DNA from 3 places in the Streptomyces sp. NPDC002092 genome. Region 1 is predicted to be linked to each of the others. Evidence: predicted binding sites of a transcription regulator. Region 1 holds the regulator's gene; each other region holds the start of a gene.
The links. The regulator HspR, encoded in region 1, represses chaperone genes until heat shock. The targets are predictions, from matches to a motif close to TTGAGNNNNNNNNNCTCAA.
Positions count from the first base shown of each region.

Region 2: lon (endopeptidase La) is a predicted target of HspR. The motif match lies at 4,330-4,348, and genes of this name have one in related genera.
Region 3: dnaK (molecular chaperone DnaK) is a predicted target of HspR. The motif match lies at 3,315-3,333, and genes of this name have one in related genera.

Region 1 is NZ_JBSFDG010000002.1:332,892-339,025, forward strand. It holds gene ACWCRD_RS05470 (T3SS effector HopA1 family protein) at 1-394, opposite strand, end outside; gene lxmK (class V lanthionine synthetase subunit LxmK) at 391-1,560, opposite strand; gene ACWCRD_RS05480 (hypothetical protein) at 1,566-1,799, opposite strand; gene ACWCRD_RS05485 (heat shock protein transcriptional repressor HspR) at 1,996-2,442, opposite strand; gene dnaJ (molecular chaperone DnaJ) at 2,447-3,622, opposite strand; gene grpE (nucleotide exchange factor GrpE) at 3,680-4,333, opposite strand; gene dnaK (molecular chaperone DnaK) at 4,330-6,134, opposite strand, start outside.
Region 2 is NZ_JBSFDG010000015.1:136,317-142,450, reverse strand. It holds gene ACWCRD_RS31640 (multifunctional oxoglutarate decarboxylase/oxoglutarate dehydrogenase thiamine pyrophosphate-binding subunit/dihydrolipoyllysine-residue succinyltransferase subunit) at 1-108, opposite strand, end outside; gene ACWCRD_RS31635 (HAMP domain-containing sensor histidine kinase) at 400-1,506, opposite strand; gene ACWCRD_RS31630 (response regulator transcription factor) at 1,503-2,240, opposite strand; gene ACWCRD_RS31625 (spermidine synthase) at 2,373-3,059, opposite strand; gene ACWCRD_RS31620 (rhomboid-like protein) at 3,338-4,102, shown strand; gene lon (endopeptidase La) at 4,371-6,134, shown strand, end outside.
Region 3 is NZ_JBSFDG010000001.1:524,069-530,202, forward strand. It holds gene ACWCRD_RS02395 (alkaline phosphatase family protein) at 1-822, shown strand, start outside; partial or broken gene ACWCRD_RS02400 (ATP-binding protein) at 901-1,994, shown strand; partial or broken gene ACWCRD_RS02405 (DUF2201 family putative metallopeptidase) at 2,378-2,737, shown strand; gene ACWCRD_RS02410 (OsmC family protein) at 2,796-3,224, shown strand; gene dnaK (molecular chaperone DnaK) at 3,380-5,245, shown strand; gene narI (respiratory nitrate reductase subunit gamma) at 5,249-5,971, opposite strand; gene narJ (nitrate reductase molybdenum cofactor assembly chaperone) at 5,968-6,134, opposite strand, start outside.

The DNA.
Region 1 (6,134 bases):
CGGCGAGCGGCCCGTCCTCCTGTACGGCGGAGGCCGGCGCCCACACCCGCACCCCGTCCCGCTCGACCAGCGCCCGCTCGGGAGAACCGTCGGCCGCGGGAATGTGCACCCGGGCCCGGGCTGTGCTCCGCTCGTGCGGTACGGCCGCGCCGAGGACGCGTTCGAAGGGCTCGTCACGCAGCCGGAATGACAACGCACCCTTCTCCACGAACTGCCCCGCGTGCAGGATGTCGTAGAGGGCCTCGGCGAGCAGTCGGCGCATCTCGCGCGGGCTGTCCGCCTCTACGTCCCGGTCGTCCACGCGGGCACTGGTGCCGCCGGCCGCGACGGTCACCCGGCCGAGGGCGTCCCGCAGGCGTGGCGCGAGCACGGTGTGCCCGGGGTTCCCGCTCATGCGGCCTCCTCGTGTGTTCCTACGGGTTCCGCCACTTCGTGGGGTTCCGCCGCTGCATGGGGTTCCTCGAATCCCAGCGTGGTCACGAACTTCTCCGGTGTGATCAGTGCCGCCCGGCCGATGCCGGCCGCGGCCCGCTCGATGCCCGAGAGGCGCGACGTCCGGGACGCGCCGGCCATCAGGCGGTCCAGCAGATGCCAGCCGGCGTAGGCCGTGGCCCGTGTGGCGAGGCCGGTGTCCAGACCGGGCCGCACCTGCCGGTAGCCGTGCCAGAAGGCGCGTACCAGCGGCAGCAGCCGCTGCATCTTCTGCACCCCGCGGCCGATCACCGCCTCGTGCGTCAGCTCGATGTCCGCGAAGACCGTGTCACCGCGGGTGGTGACGATGTCCAGGATCGAGCGGTGCAGCCACTCACCGGCAAACGCGCCGACGTCACGGGCCGGGTCCGCCAGCCGGAACTCCTCCCAGTCGGTCACCAGGAAGTCGTCCCCGGTCACCAGGAACTGGTCGACACGCAGATCGCAGTGGGACGGCACCCGGGGTGCCTGGCGCTCCCGTTCCCGCAGCTCTCCGATGGCCCTGACCAGCGTCTCGTCGGTCTGCATCAGCCGCCAGCCCTGCAGTTCCGCAAAGCTCAGCGACTCGAACACCGGTAGCGGCAGCCCCTGCAGGAAGCCCAGCGGCGGATGCGGCGGCCAGGATCGGTCGAACTCCTCGATGTCGGCGGTCGGCGCCTCGTGCAGCAGCCCGATCGCCCGGCCGATGTTCTCGGCGAGGCCGGAGCCGAAGGTCTCGTCGATCATCAACTCGGCGCCACTGCGTGCCCCTTCGACACAGTCGTACGCCACCAGTGCCCCGGCCTCGTCCGCGCCGAGGAACGCGGGTCCGCGCAGTGCCGCCGTCGGCAGCCCCTCGGCGAAACGCTCGAAGGACAGCAGCCGGCCCATCCTGGAGCGAACGTCCTCGGCGGGCCCGAGCAGATGCTTGACGAAGACCTTCCGCCCACTGGTGGTGGCACCCACCCAGGAGTCGTTGCGCCCGACCGGGGCGGTCAGCGAGTCCCGCTCGAACGGGCCCAGTCCCAGTCCGACGAGGAGCGCGTCCACCGATGGAACCTCGTCAAGGTCTCGCGGCTTGAACGTGGCCGCGCTGTTCTTCTCCACCATGGCCCTCACTGCCAGCCGTTGACGCGGCTGGCGAGCCCAAGAATGCTCTCCACGATGTCGGCGGCCGGTGGCAGGCGCTCGCCGTCCGTCGCGGTGGGATGCGCCACGGTCCCGTGGGCTTCCGCCGCGACGGCTGTCTGGGCCAGGACCGGCACTCCGGCAAGCACGAGCGCCGCGCCCGCCGTGAAGCCGATACGGGCAATGGACAAAGAAACGATCGAATGCGATTTCCTGCTCACGGTTCCCCCTGCAATTCGTCTGCCCATGACTCTGTCAGCCTGCGGACCTGCGTTCCACAGGGATCGTTGGCAGCTTCGTGCAGAGAGCAGTCAGCTTGATGTCGCGCCCCCCGACGACACACAGAAAAGGCCCGGAGGTTCGGGAGAACCTCCGGGCCTTTTCCGACATCCCCTTCTCACACCCGCGGCCGTCCGGCTAGTCCCTCGCCTTCTTCGGCCGCCACACCACCAGCGCGCTGGTCTGCTGCACCTCCTGGTACGGGACCAGATCGCGGCGGTACGACGCATGCACCGCCGCCTCGCGCTGCTGCATGGCCGCCGCCGCGCCCTCGACCGCCGACTGGAGTTCGGCGACGCGCTGCTGGAGCGCGGCGACCTGGTTCTCCAGTTCGATGATCCGCTTGATGCCGGCCAGGTTGATGCCCTCGTCCTGCGACAACTGCTGGACGGTGCGCAGCAGTTCGATGTCGCGGGCCGAGTAGCGGCGGCCGCGGCCGGGGGTGCGGTCGGGCGAGACCAGGCCGAGGCGGTCGTACTGGCGCAGGGTCTGCGGGTGCAGGCCGGAGAGCTGGGCCGCCACCGAGATGACGTAGACCGGGGTTTCCTCGGTCAGCTCGTACGGGTTGCGTCGACGGCCGTCCATCTGGTCATGCTCCCTTCGCGGCCTTGAACAGCTCCGCCCGCGGGTCCTCGCCCGCGGTCGCCTCGCGATACGCCTCGAGTGCGTCACGAGCCTTCCCCGTCAGATCCGCCGGAACACTCACCTCTACGGTGACCAGGAGGTCGCCGCGGGTGCCGTCCTTGCGGACCGCGCCCTTGCCGCGGGCGCGCATGGTGCGGCCGTTGGGCGTGCCCGGGGGCAGCTTCAGGGTGACGGGCGGGCCGCCCAGGGTGGGGACCCTGATCTCGCCGCCGAGCGCCGCCTCCGCGAACGTCACCGGGACGGTGACGGTGAGGTTGTCGCCCTTGCGGCCGAACACGGGGTGCGCGTCGACATGCACCGTGACGTACAGGTCGCCCGCCGGGCCGCCGCGCTCGCCCGGTGCGCCCTTGCCGCGCAGCCGGATGCGCTGGCCGTCCGACACCCCGGCCGGGATGCGGACCTGCATGGTGCGCGAGGACTTGGCACGGCCCGAGCCCTTGCAGACCTCGCAGGGGTTCTCCGCGATCAGACCGCGGCCCTTGCAGTCCGGGCAGGGGTCGGTGAGTGAGAAGCCGCCGCCGGAACCCCGCGCGACCTGGCCGGTGCCGACGCACGTCGGGCACACCCGCGGGTTGCCGTTCGCGTCGCCGGTGCCCGAGCAGGCCTTGCAGGGCGCCTGCGAGGACATGCGCAGCGGGACCGTCGCCCCCTCGATCGCCTCGGTGAAGCTGAGGCTGACCTCGGTGTCGATGTCCTGGCCGCGCCTGGGCTGCACCCGGGTCGTGCCGGAGCTGCCCCGGTTGAACAGGCCCCCGAAGACGTCACCGATTCCGCCGCCGAAGCCTCCGGAACCCCCGCCCTGGGCGCCGCCTCCGAAGAGGTCGCCCAGGTCGAAGTTGAAGGAGCCGCCCGCGCCGCCCGGCCCGGGGCGGAAGCCGCCGTTGCCGAAGAGGGCGCGGGCCTCGTCGTACTCCTTGCGCTTCTTGGGGTCGCCGAGTATGTCGTTCGCCTCGGAGATCTCCTTGAAGCGCTCCTCGGCCTTGGCGTTGCCCTTGTTGGCGTCCGGGTGGTTCTCGCGGGCGAGCTTCCGGTAGGCCTTCTTGATCTCGGCCTCGGTGGCGTCCTTGGGGACGCCGAGGACCTTGTAGTAGTCCTTCTCGATGAAGTCCTTGGTGCTCATCCCCGACGCCCCTCCTCTCTCATCGATTCAGCGGTCGGTGCTGCGACCGGTTCGAGCTCAGCCCTCGTCCGGGCCACCGCTCTCCTTGTCGTCGCCCGCCTCGGCCTCTTCGGCCTTGACGGTCTGGGCGCCGGGCTGCGGCTCGGCGACGGCCACCCGCGCGGGACGGATGGTGCGCTCGCCGAAGCGATACCCGGGCTGCAGAATCGCCACGCAGGTCGTCTCGGTGACGTCCGGCGCGTACGAGTGCATCAGGGCCTCGTGGATCGTCGGGTCGAAGGGCTCGCCCTCCTTGCCGAACTGCTGCAGTCCCATCTTCGCCGCGACGGTCTCCAGCGACTCCGCGACGGACTTGAATCCGCCGACGAGTTCGCCGTGGTCCCGGGCGCGGCCGATGTCGTCGAGCACGGGCAGGAGCTCGGTGAGGAGGTTCGCGATGGCGATCTCCTTGACCGTGATCCGGTCCCGCTCGACCCGGCGGCGGTAGTTCTGGAACTCGGCCTGGAGCCGCTGGAGGTCCGCGGTGCGCTCCTCGAGCGCCTTGCGCACCTGGTCCAGCTGGGCCGTCAGGCCTGCGATCTGTGCTGCGTCCCCGGCCGGGGCCGCCCCCTCCCCCGAGGAGGGGGAGGCGGCCTGCGGCTCGGCGTCTTCGGGGGTGGCGCCGGAGGGGACGTCGGGCTTCTCGTCGAAGCCCGGGGTCTCCTCCGTCACGCGGCACCGTCCTTGCGCTCGTCGTCCACGATCTCGGCGTCCACCACGTCGTCGTCGGCCTTGGGGGCCTCGGCGCCCGCGGCGCCGCCGGCGGCCTGCGAGGCCTGGGCGTCGGCGTACATGGCCTGGCCCAGCTTCTGCGAGACGGCCGCGACCTTCTCGGTGGCGGTGCGGATCTCGGCGGTGTCCTCGCCCTTGAGCGCGGTCTTCAGCTCCTCGACGGAGGCCTCGACCTCGGTCTTGATCTCGCCGGGGACCTTGTCCTCGTTGTCCTTGAGGAACTTCTCCGTCTGGTAGACGAGCTGCTCGCCCTGGTTGCGGGTCTCGGCGGCCTCGCGGCGGGCGTGGTCCTCCTCCGCGTACTTCTCGGCCTCCTGGCGCATCCGGTCGACCTCGTCCTTCGGCAGCGAGGAGCCGCCGGTGACGGTCATCTTCTGCTCCTTGCCCGTGCCGAGGTCCTTCGCGGTCACGTGCATGATGCCGTTGGCGTCGATGTCGAAGGCGACCTCGATCTGCGGGACACCGCGCGGGGCCGGCGGCAGACCGGTCAGCTCGAACATCCCGAGCTTCTTGTTGTACGCCGCGATCTCGCGCTCGCCCTGGTAGACCTGGATCTGCACGGAGGGCTGGTTGTCCTCGGCGGTGGTGAAGATCTCGGACCGCTTGGTCGGGATCGTCGTGTTCCGCTCGATGAGCTTGGTCATGATGCCGCCCTTGGTCTCGATGCCGAGGGACAGCGGGGTCACGTCGAGGAGCAGGACGTCCTTGACCTCACCCTTGAGGACACCGGCCTGCAGGGCGGCGCCGATGGCGACGACCTCGTCCGGGTTGACGCCCTTGTTGGCGTCCTTGCCGCCGGTCAGCTCGCGCACCAGCTCGGCGACGGCGGGCATACGGGTCGAGCCGCCGACGAGGACGACGTGGTCGATCTCGTTGATGGAGATGCCGGCGTCCTTGATGACGTTGTGGAACGGCGTCTTGCAGCGCTCCAGCAGGTCGGCCGTCAGCTGCTGGAACTGAGCCCGGGTGAGCTTCTCGTCCAGGTGCAGCGGGCCCTCGGCGGACGCGGTGATGTAGGGCAGGTTGATCGACGTCTCGGTGGACGAGGACAGCTCGATCTTGGCCTTCTCGGCAGCCTCACGCAGACGCTGCAGGGCCATCTTGTCCTTGCCGAGGTCCACGCCGTGGCCGCCGGCGAACTGCTTGACCAGGTAGTCGACGATGCGCTGGTCCCAGTCGTCACCACCGAGGTGGTTGTCGCCGTTGGTGGCCTTCACCTCGACGACGCCGTCACCGATCTCCAGGAGGGACACGTCGAAGGTGCCGCCGCCGAGGTCGAAGACGAGGATCGTCTGGTCGTCCTTGTCGAGGCCGTAGGCGAGCGCGGCCGCGGTCGGCTCGTTCACGATGCGCAGGACGTTCAGACCGGCGATCTCGCCGGCCTCCTTCGTCGCCTGGCGCTCGGAGTCGTTGAAGTAGGCCGGGACGGTGATGACCGCGTCGGTCACCTTCTCGCCCAGGTAGGCCTCGGCGTCCCGCTTGAGCTTCTGCAGGATGAACGCGGAGATCTGCTGCGGGTTGAAGGGCTTCCCGTCGAGCTCGATCTTCCAGTCCGTGCCCATGTGGCGCTTCACGGAACGGATGGTCCGGTCCACGTTCGTGACCGCCTGGCGCTTGGCGACCTCGCCGACGAGCACCTCACCGTTCTTCGCGAAGGCGACGACGGACGGCGTGGTCCTGGCACCCTCGGCGTTGGTGATGACGGTGGGCTCGCCGCCCTCCAGAACGCTGACGACGGAGT
Region 2 (6,134 bases), on a different contig from region 1:
GATCTCGTCGACGAGCCACTCGTTGGGGCCGAACGCCGCAGCGGGGTTCTTGCCCGCTTGGTCTGCGTCGGTCGAGATGCTCGAGTTACTGGGGGACTGTGGCGACACGGCGGCAACCGCCCTCTTCCGCTTCACAAGGTGATGGACAGCGGGAATAAAGGCTACGCCCCCAAGACCCGGAAGGTCAGGCCGGGCAGGTTCATCGTCGTGTAAGTCACATCGGAAACCGCGTTTCGGGCATGGAAATGGCGGGAAACAAACGCGGTTCCGGTACGGACCGAGGGTGCCGGGAAACGCCGAGGCAGGCCCTGCACGCTCAGCGTGCGGGCGTGTGCCTGATCACACGTGCCCGTCGGCGCGGACCGCGGTGGATCTTGAGGCTCCGGTTCGGACTTTACGTCAACTTTGAACGGATGTCTCTCCCGGGAGGGTGACGAGAATCCGGCAACCCCGCTCGGATTCGGCCACTCCGATCCCGCCACCGTGCAGGTCGACGGCCCAGCGGGCGATCGCGAGGCCCAGCCCAGTACCGCCGTCGCCGCCCTGACCGTTGGAGGCGCCCGCGCCACCCCGGTTGAACCGCTCGAAGACCCGGTGCCACTCCGAGCGCGGGATGCCGGGGCCCTCGTCCAGCACCTCCAGCTCCAGCGACTCCGGCAGCGTGCCGCGCCGCGCCTTCACGGTCACGCGGCCGTGCGGCGGGCTGTGCTTGACCGCGTTGTCGATGAGATTCGCCACTACCTGGTGGATCCGCTCGGGGTCCGCGTGCGCGGTCAGCTCCGGCGGGGACACGTCGAGATGCAGATGCACGTCCGTGCGCGTATGGCTGCCGGAGCCGGAGGCGATGCCCGCGCGCGCGGGCACGGCCATGTTGGCCTCCTTCAGCACGCCCGACAGGTACGGCCAGACCTCGAAGCGCCGCCGGCGCAGCGGTACGACCCCGTTGTCCAGCCGGGACAGGTCCAGCAGCGTCTCCACCAGACGGCCGAGCCGCTCGGTCTGCTTCAGGGCCGTACGCATGGTCTCCGGGTCGGCCGGGGAGACACCGTCGACGATGTTCTCCAGCACCGCCCTGAGGCCCGCGATGGGGGTGCGCAGCTCGTGCGAGACGTTCGCCACCAGCTCCTTGCGCTGGCGGTCCTGGGCCTCCAGGTCGTCGGCCATGCGGTTGATCGTCTGCGCCAGGTCGCCGAGCTCGTCGCGGCGGTTCTCGCGCACCCTGCGGGTGTAGTCGCCGTGCGAGATGGCCTTGGCGACCGCGTTCATGTCGTCCAGCGGCGCGGTCAGCGAATGGGCCACGAACTGCGTGATCAACAGGGTGGCGATCATCGAGAAGACCGTGATGAAGCGCAGCTCCGTCGCCGTGCGCATGGCGATCATCATCAGCCCGGTGGTGATCAGGACCGCGATGACGACCAGCGCGCCCAGCTTGGTCTTGATCGAGAACGGGCTCACACCGCCCCAGGGCTCCCCGGGGCTTCTCCGGCCGACCGGATCGCCGCTCATGGCGTCGGGGTCTCCAGCGCGTAGCCCACGCCGTGCACCGTGCGGATCCGCTCGGCGCCGATCTTCCGGCGCAGCGCCTTGATGTGGCTGTCGACCGTACGGGTGCCGGAGGCGTCCGCCCAGTCCCACACCTCGGCCAGGAGCTGCTCACGGGAGAGCACCGCGCGCGGGGTGTTCGCGAGGCACACCAGCAGGTCGAACTCGGTGGGCGTCAGATGCACGTCCTCGGAGTGCACGCGCACCCGCCGCTGGGCGTGGTCGATCTCCAGCTCGCCGAGGCGCAGGATGCCGCTTCTGGGCGTCGCGGCGGCCAGTGCGGCCCGCTCCACCCGGCGCAGCAGCACATGCACGCGGGCGGCCAGCTCCCGCATGGAGAACGGCTTGGTCATGTAGTCGTCGGCGCCGACGCCGAGCCCGACCAGCATGTCGGTCTCGTCGTCACGCGCGGTCAGCATCAGCACCGGCACCGGGCGCTGGGCCTGCACACGGCGGCAGACCTCCAGGCCGTCGAAGCCCGGCAGCATGATGTCGAGGATCAGCAGGTCGGGCTGCCAGGCCTCGGCGGTGTCGACGGCGGCCGGGCCGTCACCCGCGGTCTGCACGAGGAAACCCTCTGCGCGCAGGCGGGCCGCGATGGCGTCGACGATGGTCGCGTCGTCCTCGACCACCAGGACCCTGCGCTGTGCGCCCGGGGTCGCCGTCGTGCCGTTGTGGGATGTGTGGGTCTGCTCCATCGCCCGCCCCTGAGTTGCTTTCCGGAATCCGTGGGGTGATCCGTTACCTGGCTCATGCCTGCGCATGCTTGCGATTGACGCTTGAATGATCTGCGCCAGAGAAGCAGAGTACGGGGAGTCACCGTCCCAGGGCTATCCAGGTCGGACGGCGATGTGCACCACGTCGGGAACGCCACGGGCAACCGGGATCTCTTCGGTACGCACCTGTTGGAACCCGGCATTCCGCAAGGTTTCTTCGAAATCCGGAGACGGCTGAGCGGACCACACCACCAGCACCCCGCCCGGCTTCAACACCCTTGCGCAGATTGTCAGTCCGGCCGGTGAGTAGAGATCGTCGTTGCCCTCGGTGACGGTCCAGTCGGGACCGTTGTCGATGTCCAGGCAGAGCGCGTCATAAGTGGCGGATGTCTCACGGACGTACTCGATCAGATCGGCTTCCACGATCTGGGTGCGCGGATCGGCGACTGCCCGGGCCGACAGGGCGGCGAGGGGGCCGTCCAGGTGCCAGTCGATGATCGCGCGCTCGCGCTCCACGACCGTGATCGCGCCCCAGCGCGGGTCGGCCGCCGCGTGTGCGAGCGAGAAGCCCACTCCGAGGCCTCCGATCAGCACGTTCGGCGCCTCGCGGGGGCCCAGGGCGTCGAGCGCGGCGTCCACGAGGAGCCGCTCCGAGCGGCCGTCCGAGGTGTCCATCAGAAAGCAGCCGTTGGCGATGATCTGCAGTAACTCGCCGTGCCGGCGCAGCACGACCTCGCCGTACGGGCCCTCGCGACGGTCCAGGACCACGGGGGTGGCGTGGGTGTCGAAGGAGGCGGTCATGGCTTCATCCTGCACGAACTCGGGTTCGCGGTCAGGGGAATTACCGGGGGACGGGGGTTTGCCGGGGGCGCGATACAGCCCCGCGCCCCCCTGGGGCGCCCTCCCTGACGGTCTGTCACCGGATGACGCCTTTCGGGTGTCGATCGGTAAGTGGAGTTGCCCTCCGACGCAGGAAAAGCATGAGAGGTTGCTGTGAATCGCCTCTCGCGTGGCGTCGGTCACAGACAGGGACCCCTGTGGTTGCGAAGGCTGGGGCGCAACGGAAGGAGCGCCGCAACGTGGAACCCATCGCGACGGCCGACAATGAACCATCGGTCGCGCCCCTTCCCGACGTGTCCGGACTTCTCGACGGTATGCCGCGTCAGCGCGGCGCGGTCACCGTCGCCGTACCGACCGTTCAGGTGCCGCTCCCCGCGGCCCGCACCCTGCGCCCCTGGCGCCTCCTGCCGACCCCCACCGGTACGCCGTTCACCTTCGCCTACGCGATGGTCCTGGCGTTCACCACGCTGATCGCCACCTACGCCGCCCCGTCGGTGGTCGACGCCCTGCTCCAGGCCTCCAGCACGGACGACGCGCACCTCGTGCAGACGCCCGTGCTGGTGCTGCTCGCCAGCGGGCTGTGGATCGCGGGCGGGGTCGCGTCGCCGTACGTGCTCTGCTTTCTGCTCGTCCTGACGGCGCTGGAGCGGCGTCTGGGCGGGGCGCGCACGGCCGTCGTCTTCCTGCTGGGCCATGTCCTGGCCACCCTCGCGACCGAGGTCCCCGTGGGCCTGGCCGTGCTCGTGGGCCACCTCCCCGACAGCTCACTGCACCGCTTCGACTACGGCATCAGCTTCGGCGTCGCCGCCAGCGTCGGCGCCCTGGCCGGGCTGCTCACACCCTGGCTGCGCTGGCCGATGCTGGTCCTGTTCGGCGGCATGCTGGTCGAAGACCTGATCGAGTTCACGGACCCGCTGAGCAACTGGGGCCACCTGATCTCCCTGGCCATAGGCATCGCGACCTGGCCGATGATCCGCCGCTGGTACCGCACGACCACGGCCTGACGGCCGCTCGATCGCGGATTCTTTTCACCTCGCCCGGCGTTGTTGCTTTCAGCCTGCCCGGCGTTCTGTCTTTTCTGCCTTTTCAGCCCGTCCGGCTTTTGGGGACAAGGCCCCTTCAGGGCCGAAAGGCGGGGTCTGGGGGCTGTAAGCCCCCAGCAGCGCCCACCGCACCGCCGTGATCGCTGACAGCGAACGGGGCCCCGGGAACATTAGCGGAGCGCCATGCATTGAGTCGGCATAACTCAACTTGACTGCCGGAGGGTAGATCATGGCATCGACGTCCACACCGCTCACCCTGCCCGTGCTGCCGCTCGACGACGAGGTCGTGCTGCCCGGCATGGTGGTGCCGCTGGACCTGAACGACACCGACGTCCGCGCCGCGGTGGAGGCAGCCCAGGCCGCCGCCCGCTCCGAGCCGGGAAAGCCCAAGGTCCTGCTGGTGCCACGCATCGACGGCACATACCCGGGCACCGGAGTGCTCGGCACTGTCGAGCAGGTCGGCCGGCTCGCCGACGGTGACCCGGGCGCCCTGATCCGCGGCCGCGGCCGCGTGAAGATCGGCGCCGGCACCACCGGCCCGGGTGCGGCGCTGTGGGTCGAGGGGACCAGGATCGACGAGAGCGTGCCCGAGCCGCTGCCCGGTCACGTCACCGAGCTGGTCAAGGAGTACAAGGCCCTTGCCACCGCCTGGCTGCGCAAGCGCGGCGCCTGGCAGGTGGTCGACCGGGTACAGGCCATCGACGACGTCTCCGCCCTGGCCGACAACTCCGGATACTCGCCCTTCCTGACGACCGATCAGAAGATCGAGCTGCTGGAGACCTCCGACCCCGTCGCCCGCCTCAAGCTCGCCACCCAGCACCTGCGCGACCACCTCGCCGAGCAGGACGTCGCCGAGACCATCGCCAAGGACGTCCAGGAGGGCGTCGACAAGCAGCAGCGCGAGTTCCTGCTCCGCCGTCAGCTGGAAGCAGTGCGCAAGGAACTGCGCGAGCTCAACGGCGAGCAGGAGGGCGAGGAGTCCGACGACTACCGCGCCCGTGTGGAGGCCGCCGACCTGCCGGAGAAGGTCCGCGAGGCGGCGCTCAAGGAAGTCGACAAGCTGGAGCGGTCCAGCGACCAGTCCCCGGAGGGCTCCTGGATCCGCACCTGGCTGGACACCGTCCTCGAACTCCCCTGGAACGAGCGCACCGAGGACGCGTACGACATCCAGGGCGCCAAGGCGATCCTAGACGCCGAGCACGCCGGCCTGGAGGACGTGAAGGAGCGCATCACCGAGTACCTGGCGGTGCGCAAGCGCCGCAGCGAGCGGGGTCTCGGCGTCGTGGGCGGCCGGCGCGGCGGTGCCGTACTGGCCCTCGTCGGCCCGCCCGGCGTCGGCAAGACCTCGCTCGGCGAGTCCGTCGCACACGCCATGGGCCGCAAGTTCGTCCGGGTCGCCCTCGGCGGTGTGCGGGACGAGGCGGAGATCCGCGGCCACCGCCGTACGTACGTCGGTGCGCTGCCCGGCCGTGTCGTCCGCGCCATCAAGGAAGCCGGTTCGATGAACCCGGTCGTCCTGCTCGACGAGATCGACAAGGTGGGCTCGGACTTCCGCGGCGACCCCGCGGCCGCGCTCCTCGAGGTCTTGGACCCGGCGCAGAACCACACCTTCCGCGACCACTACCTGGAGGTCGAACTCGACCTGAGCGACGTCGTCTTCCTCGCCACGGCGAACGTCCTGGAGGCCATTCCGGAGGCACTGCTCGACCGTATGGAGCTGGTCCGCCTGGACGGCTACACCGAGGACGAGAAGGTCGTCATCGCCCGCGACCACCTGCTGCCGCGTCAGCTGGAGCGCGCGGGGCTGCAGTCGGACGAGGTCACCATCGACGAGAGCGCGCTGCGCAAGCTCGCCGGCGAGTACACCCGCGAGGCGGGCGTCCGCACCCTTGAGCGCTCGATCGCCCGGCTGCTCCGCAAGGTCGCGGCACAGCACGAACTGGGCGACCGGGAGCTGCCGTTCACCATCACGGACGGCGAGCTGCGCGACCTG
Region 3 (6,134 bases), on a different contig from region 1:
CTGATCGCCAACGTCGCCGAGCACGCCCCGCGGCCGTACCGGATCGTCGTCCTGTCCGACCACGGCCAGAGCCCCGGCGAGACCTTCCGCGCCCGCTACGGCCTGGGCCTCGGCGATCTGGTGCGGGCCGGCTGCGGGCTGCCCGTGCCGCGCAGGGCGCAGCGCACGCACAGCGGGGCCGAGGCCCGAGCAGCCGTGCGTGCCGCCCTGCGCAGACCCGTCGAGGAGGGCGGCGAACAGCACCGTCCCTCCCGCCGCTCGGAGCCGCTCGTGCTGGCCTCCGGCAACCTCGGCCTGGTCTCCTTCCCGGACGTGCCGCACCGGATGAGCAAGGAGGAGATCGACGCCCGCCACCCCGCGCTGCTGACCACCCTCGCCAACCATCCCGGCGTCGGCTTCCTGCTCGTCCGCAGCGAGGAGCACGGCGGGGTGGTGCTGGGCGCGTACGGCGCCGAGATACCCCTCGACCAACTCGATGACGAACCCGGCCCCTTGGAGGCGTTCGGTCCCGGCGCCGCCGACGCCGTGCGCCGCACCCACTCCTTCCCGCACACCGCCGACATCATGGTCAACTCCTTCCACGACCCGGCGGACGGCGAGGTCCTCGCCTTCGAGGAACAGATCGGCTCGCACGGTGGGCTCGGCGGCGCTCAGAGCCGGCCGTTCCTGCTCTGGCCGGCCGTCTTCTCGCCACCCGTGGAGGACGGCGAGGAGCTGACCGGCGCCGAACAGGTCCACCGGGTACTGCGCCGCTGGCTGCGCGAGACGGACGGCCCCCAGGTGCCGGTCACCGACGAGGGCGAGGCGCAGCGGGCCGCCTGAAATTCGGCTGCGCCGCCGGGGCCGTACGCACACACTGTTCGAGTCGCAAACCTCTCGAACACCCCGGAGGGACGCCTCTTGCAGGCTGCCGTGTCCGTCACTCCCGCCCGTATCCCCGAACTGCTTCTCGGCCTCGCCACCGTTCGGCCGGTCTTCATCTGGGGCGCCCCCGGCATCGGAAAGTCCTCCCTGGTGCGGGACTTCGCCGAGTCGCTGGGCCTGGTGGGGGTCCCCCCACGCCTTTAAGGCAGTGGGGGAGCGTGAGCCTGCTCGGCACCCAGCTCGCCCCGGAGGACCTGATCGGCGTTCCGCAGATCCGCGACGGACGGTCGGTGTTCTGCCCGCCGGAGGCGATCGCCCGCGACGAGCCGTACTGCCTGTTCCTGGACGAGCTCAATGCGGCCACCCCGGACGTCCAGAAGGCCTTCTACTCCCTGATCCTCGACCGCCGTATCGGCAACTACGAGCTGCCGAAGGGATCGATCGTCATCGGCGCCGGCAACCGCGCCACCGACAACGCGCTCGCCCGGCCCGTCGCCTCCGCCCTCGTCAACCGTCTCACCCACGTCCACCTGGAGGCCTCCGCCAAGGACTGGCTGAGCTGGGCGGCGAACAACGACATCCACCCCTGGATCCTCGACCACCTCACCGACCGGCCCGACCACCTGTGGTCCAGGCCGCCGAAGACCGAGGAGCCCTTCTCCACGCCCCGCTCCTGGCACATGCTCTCCGACGCGCTGCACTCCTTCGGCCAGGGCCTCGACGAGGAGACGCTGAAGGTCCTCGCGCACGGCACGCTGACGCCCGCGCACGCCACGGCCTTCTGCGGCTACGTCAAGATCGTGCGCAGCCAGTTCGGCATCGAGGCGATCATCAAGGGCGACGCCCGCTGGCCGAACCGCATCGAGGACCGCGACCTGCTCCACTACCTCGCCGAGTCCTTCCGCGGCCGCCTGATCAAGGAACTCCCGGTCAGCAAGGAGCACATGTCGGCGAACGGCAGGCAGACCGCGTACCGCGCCAAGTCGCTGCTGGTGCAGCTCGCCGAGATCTCCGTCGAGGTCGCCCAGACCGTCATCGCCTCCGACACCGACGGCAACCCCGTCCTGCCCTCGTGGTTCCTCATCGAGGCCGCCCGGGACATGCCCCGGCTGGTGGAGGCGCGGCGGTGAGCCGTACCAAGGGCAAGGGGCAGAAGAAGCGGGATCTCGCGGCCGAGGCGTTCGCCGCGGGGATGGCGCTGGTGAAGGCGAACCCGGCCCTCGCGGCCGTGGAGTTCGACGTCTGCCGCGACGAGGAGTGCAAGATCGTGCCCCGCGACGGACTCGTGGTCGTCGACTCCGCCGCCGACCTGCACGTCCATCCGCACCGGCTGGCCGAACCCGCCGCCTGGGCCTGGGCCCTCGCGCACGCCGTCCTGCACCTCGGCTTCGGGCACGTCCCGGCGGCGAAGGGCGAGCGCACCCAGCCGGACCGCTATGACCTCGCCGCACGCTGCGTCGTCGTCAACCGTTTCCTGCTGAACTTCACCATCGGCGAGACCCCCGAGGCGCTGCGCTCCATGGACCGCACCCTGCTCGGCAAGGCCCTCGGCGCCATCGCCTCCTACGCCGAGGCCCGAGACGTCCCGGCCGCCCGCATGGTCTTCTGCGACACGGCCCCGCACGACGCGGGCTTCGTGCCGGTCACTGAGATCGCCGGCCGGGTACGCGTTCACGGCCGCGGCGGTACGGTCCTGCAGCCCGGGATCGACCTCCTGCACCGCGCGGACGACTTCCCGCCGGGCGCGCCCGTCCTCGTGATCACGGACGGCTGGTGCGACGTCCTGCGGGTGCGGCGCGAGCACGCGTATCTGATCCCGCAGGGGGCGCGGCTGCCGTTCACCGCGCGTGGGCCGGTGTTCCGGGTGCAGTGAGCCGGAATGTGATCGGATGGTGTCGTACAGGAACAGCCAGAATTCGAAGGGATTCATCGTGGCAACCACGCGCTCCGCACACACCGTCTGGGAAGGCAACCTGCTCGAGGGCAACGGTGTCGTCTCCTTCGACTCCTCCGGTGCCATCGCCGAGCAGCCGGTCACCTGGGCCTCGCGCTCCCAGGACGCTAACGGAAAGACCAGCCCCGAGGAGCTGATCGCCGCCGCCCACTCCAGCTGCTTCTCCATGGCGCTGTCGCACGCCCTGGCCGGCGCCGGCACCCCGCCCACCAAGCTGATCACCTCGGCCGACGTGAATTTCCAGCCGGGTGAGGGCATCACGGGCATCCACCTGACCGTCGAGGGCACGGTCCCCGGCATCGACAACGACGCCTTCGTCGCCGCCGCCGAGGACGCCAAGAAGAACTGCCCGGTCAGCCAGGCCCTCACCGGCACGACGATCACCCTGTCGGCCAAGCTCGCCTGACACCCACCTGCGTCCCTGACGTCGTTCGGTGCCGCGCCCCGGGACAGGGGGCGCGGCACCGTCGTTTGCGGGTACCCGAAGTACGCGGCATTGACAACAGCGCACTCAAGTTTTGTGCTGGTGTGTGAGAAGTGCCCTGGCGGAAGGGGACGGAGATGGCACGTGCGGTCGGGATCGATCTGGGGACCACGAACTCGGTGGTGGCCGTGCTGGAGGGCGGCGAACCCACCGTCGTCGCGAATGCGGAGGGGGCCAGGACCACACCGTCGGTCGTGGCCTTCGCCAAGAACGGCGAGGTGCTCGTCGGGGAGGTCGCGAAGAGGCAGGCCGTGACCAACGTGGAGCGGACCGCCCGCTCCGTGAAGCGGCACATGGGCGACGCGAGCTGGCGCTTCCCCGAGCAGGGCTCCGTGGACGGCACCCGCTACCGGGCGCAGGAGCTGTCCGCCCGGGTGCTGCAGAAGCTGAAGCGGGACGCCGAGTCCTATCTCGGCGAGGACGTCACGGACGCGGTGATCACCGTGCCCGCGTACTTCGACGACTCGCAGCGGCAGGCGACCAAGGAGGCCGGGGAGATCGCGGGCCTGAAGGTCCTGCGCATCATCAACGAGCCGACGGCCGCGGCCCTCGCCTACGGCCTCGACCGCGGCGAGGAGCAGACCGTGCTGGTCTTCGACCTCGGCGGCGGCACCTTCGACGTGTCGCTGCTGGAGATCGGCGACGGCGTCATCGAGGTCAAGGCGACCAACGGCGACACACACCTGGGCGGCGACGACTGGGACCAGCGGATCGTCGAGCACCTGGTCAAGAAGTTCAAGGGGCAGTACGGCATCGACCTCGCGGGCGACAAGATGGCCGTGCAGCGGCTGCGCGAGGGCGCCGAGAAGGCCAAGATCGAGCTGTCCAGCTCGTCCGAGACGACGATCAACCTGCCCTACATCACCGCCTCCGCCGAGGGGCCGCTGCACCTCGACGAGAAGCTGACCCGCGCCCAGTTCCAGGAGCTCACCGCCGATCTCCTCGACCGCTGCAAGACCCCCTTCCACCAGGCGGTCAAGGACGCCGGCATCAAGCTGTCCGCGGTCGACCACGTCATCCTCGTCGGCGGCTCCACCCGGATGCCCGCGGTCACCGACCTGGTCAAGGAACTCACCGGCAAGGACCCGCACAAGGGCGTCAACCCCGACGAGGTCGTGGCCGTCGGCGCGGCCCTCCAGGCGGGCGTCATCCGCGGCGACGTCAAGGACGTGCTGCTCCTCGACGTCACCCCGCTGTCCCTGGGTATCGAGACCAAGGGCGGCATCATGACGAAGCTGATCGAACGCAACACGACCATCCCGACCCGGCGTTCGGAGATCTTCACCACGGCCACCGACAACCAGCCCTCGGTGGGCATCCAGGTCTACCAGGGCGAGCGTGAGATCGCCGCGTACAACAAGAAGCTGGGCGTCTTCGACCTCACGGGTCTGCCCCCGGCCCCCCGCGGGGTCCCGCAGATCGAGGTCGCCTTCGACATCGACGCCAACGGCATCATGCACGTCTCGGCCAAGGACCTCGCCACCGGCCGCGAACAGAAGATGACGGTGACCGGCGGCTCGGCGCTCCCCAAGGACGACATCGACCGGATGATGCGGGAGGCCGAGCAGTACGCCGAGGAGGACCGGGCGCGCCGCGAGGCCGCCGAGACCCGCAACCAGGCCGAACAACTCGTCTACCAGACCGAGAAGTTCATCCGGGACAACGAGGACCGGATCCCCGCCGACACCAAGTCGGAGGTGGAGACGGCAACCACGGAGCTCAAGGGCCTGCTGGAGCGGAACGCCGACACCAACGAGCTGCGCACGGGCGTCGAGAAACTCGCCACCGTCAGCCAGAAGATGGGCCAGGCCATGTACGCCCAGGCCGACCAGGGCGCCTCCGGCAGCGGCACCGAACAGCACACCCCGCCGCAGGACGAGGAGGGCGTGGTCGACGCCGAGATCGTCGACGAGGACCGCGACACGAAGGGCGGCGCGGCATAGCCGTCACACGCCGGTCCGCTCCCAGCCCCGCCGCTCCGGCCGCGGCTCCGGTTGCCTGGGGTCGCGGCTGCGGTACACCACATACGGGCGGAGCAGGTACTGCACCGGTGCGCTGAACATGTGGACCAGGCGGGTGTACGGCAACAGGGCGATCAGTGCCATGCCGATCGTCGCATGGGCCCGGTACAGCACCGGCACGCCCTCCATCAGGTCGGTCCTCGGCTGGAGCGTGAACAGGCTGCGGGCCCAAGGGGCGATGGACGCACGGTAGTTGTAGCCGTCGCCGGACACATGGGTGAGCTTGGCGGCCATGCCCATCCAGATGGCGGCGATCAGGACGACGTACATGAGCTTGTCGTTGACGGTCGTCGCCCGGAACACCGGGGCGTGCGTGCGGCGCCGGTGGATGAGCAGCAGGATCCCGGCGACGGCCAGCGCGCCGGCCAGCGTGCCGCCGTACAGCGAGAACAGGTGGTACGTGTGCTCGCGGGCGCCGATCGAGTCGGTCCACGACCGTGGGACGAACAGCCCCACCAGGTGGCCCGCCAGTACGAAGAGGATGCCGTAGTGGAAGGCCGGGGAGGCGATGTTCAGCAGCTTCGACTCGTGCACCTGCGAGGAACGCGTGGTCCAGCCGTACTTGTCGTAGCGGTAGCGCCAGATCAGGCCGGCGACGAGCAGGGCGAAGGCGACATACGGCAGAACGCCCCACAGGAGCGTGGTCATGAGCGAACCTCCGTGTGGGGGATCGGCAGGGTGGCGCACACGGCATCCAGGACGGACGCGTACGGGGTACCGAGGTCGGTGAGCCGGGCCCGGAGCTGCCCGAGGCACTGGCGGTGTTCCGTGAGGAGGGCCGTGTCGCCGGTGCGGGCCGCGAACTCCAGTA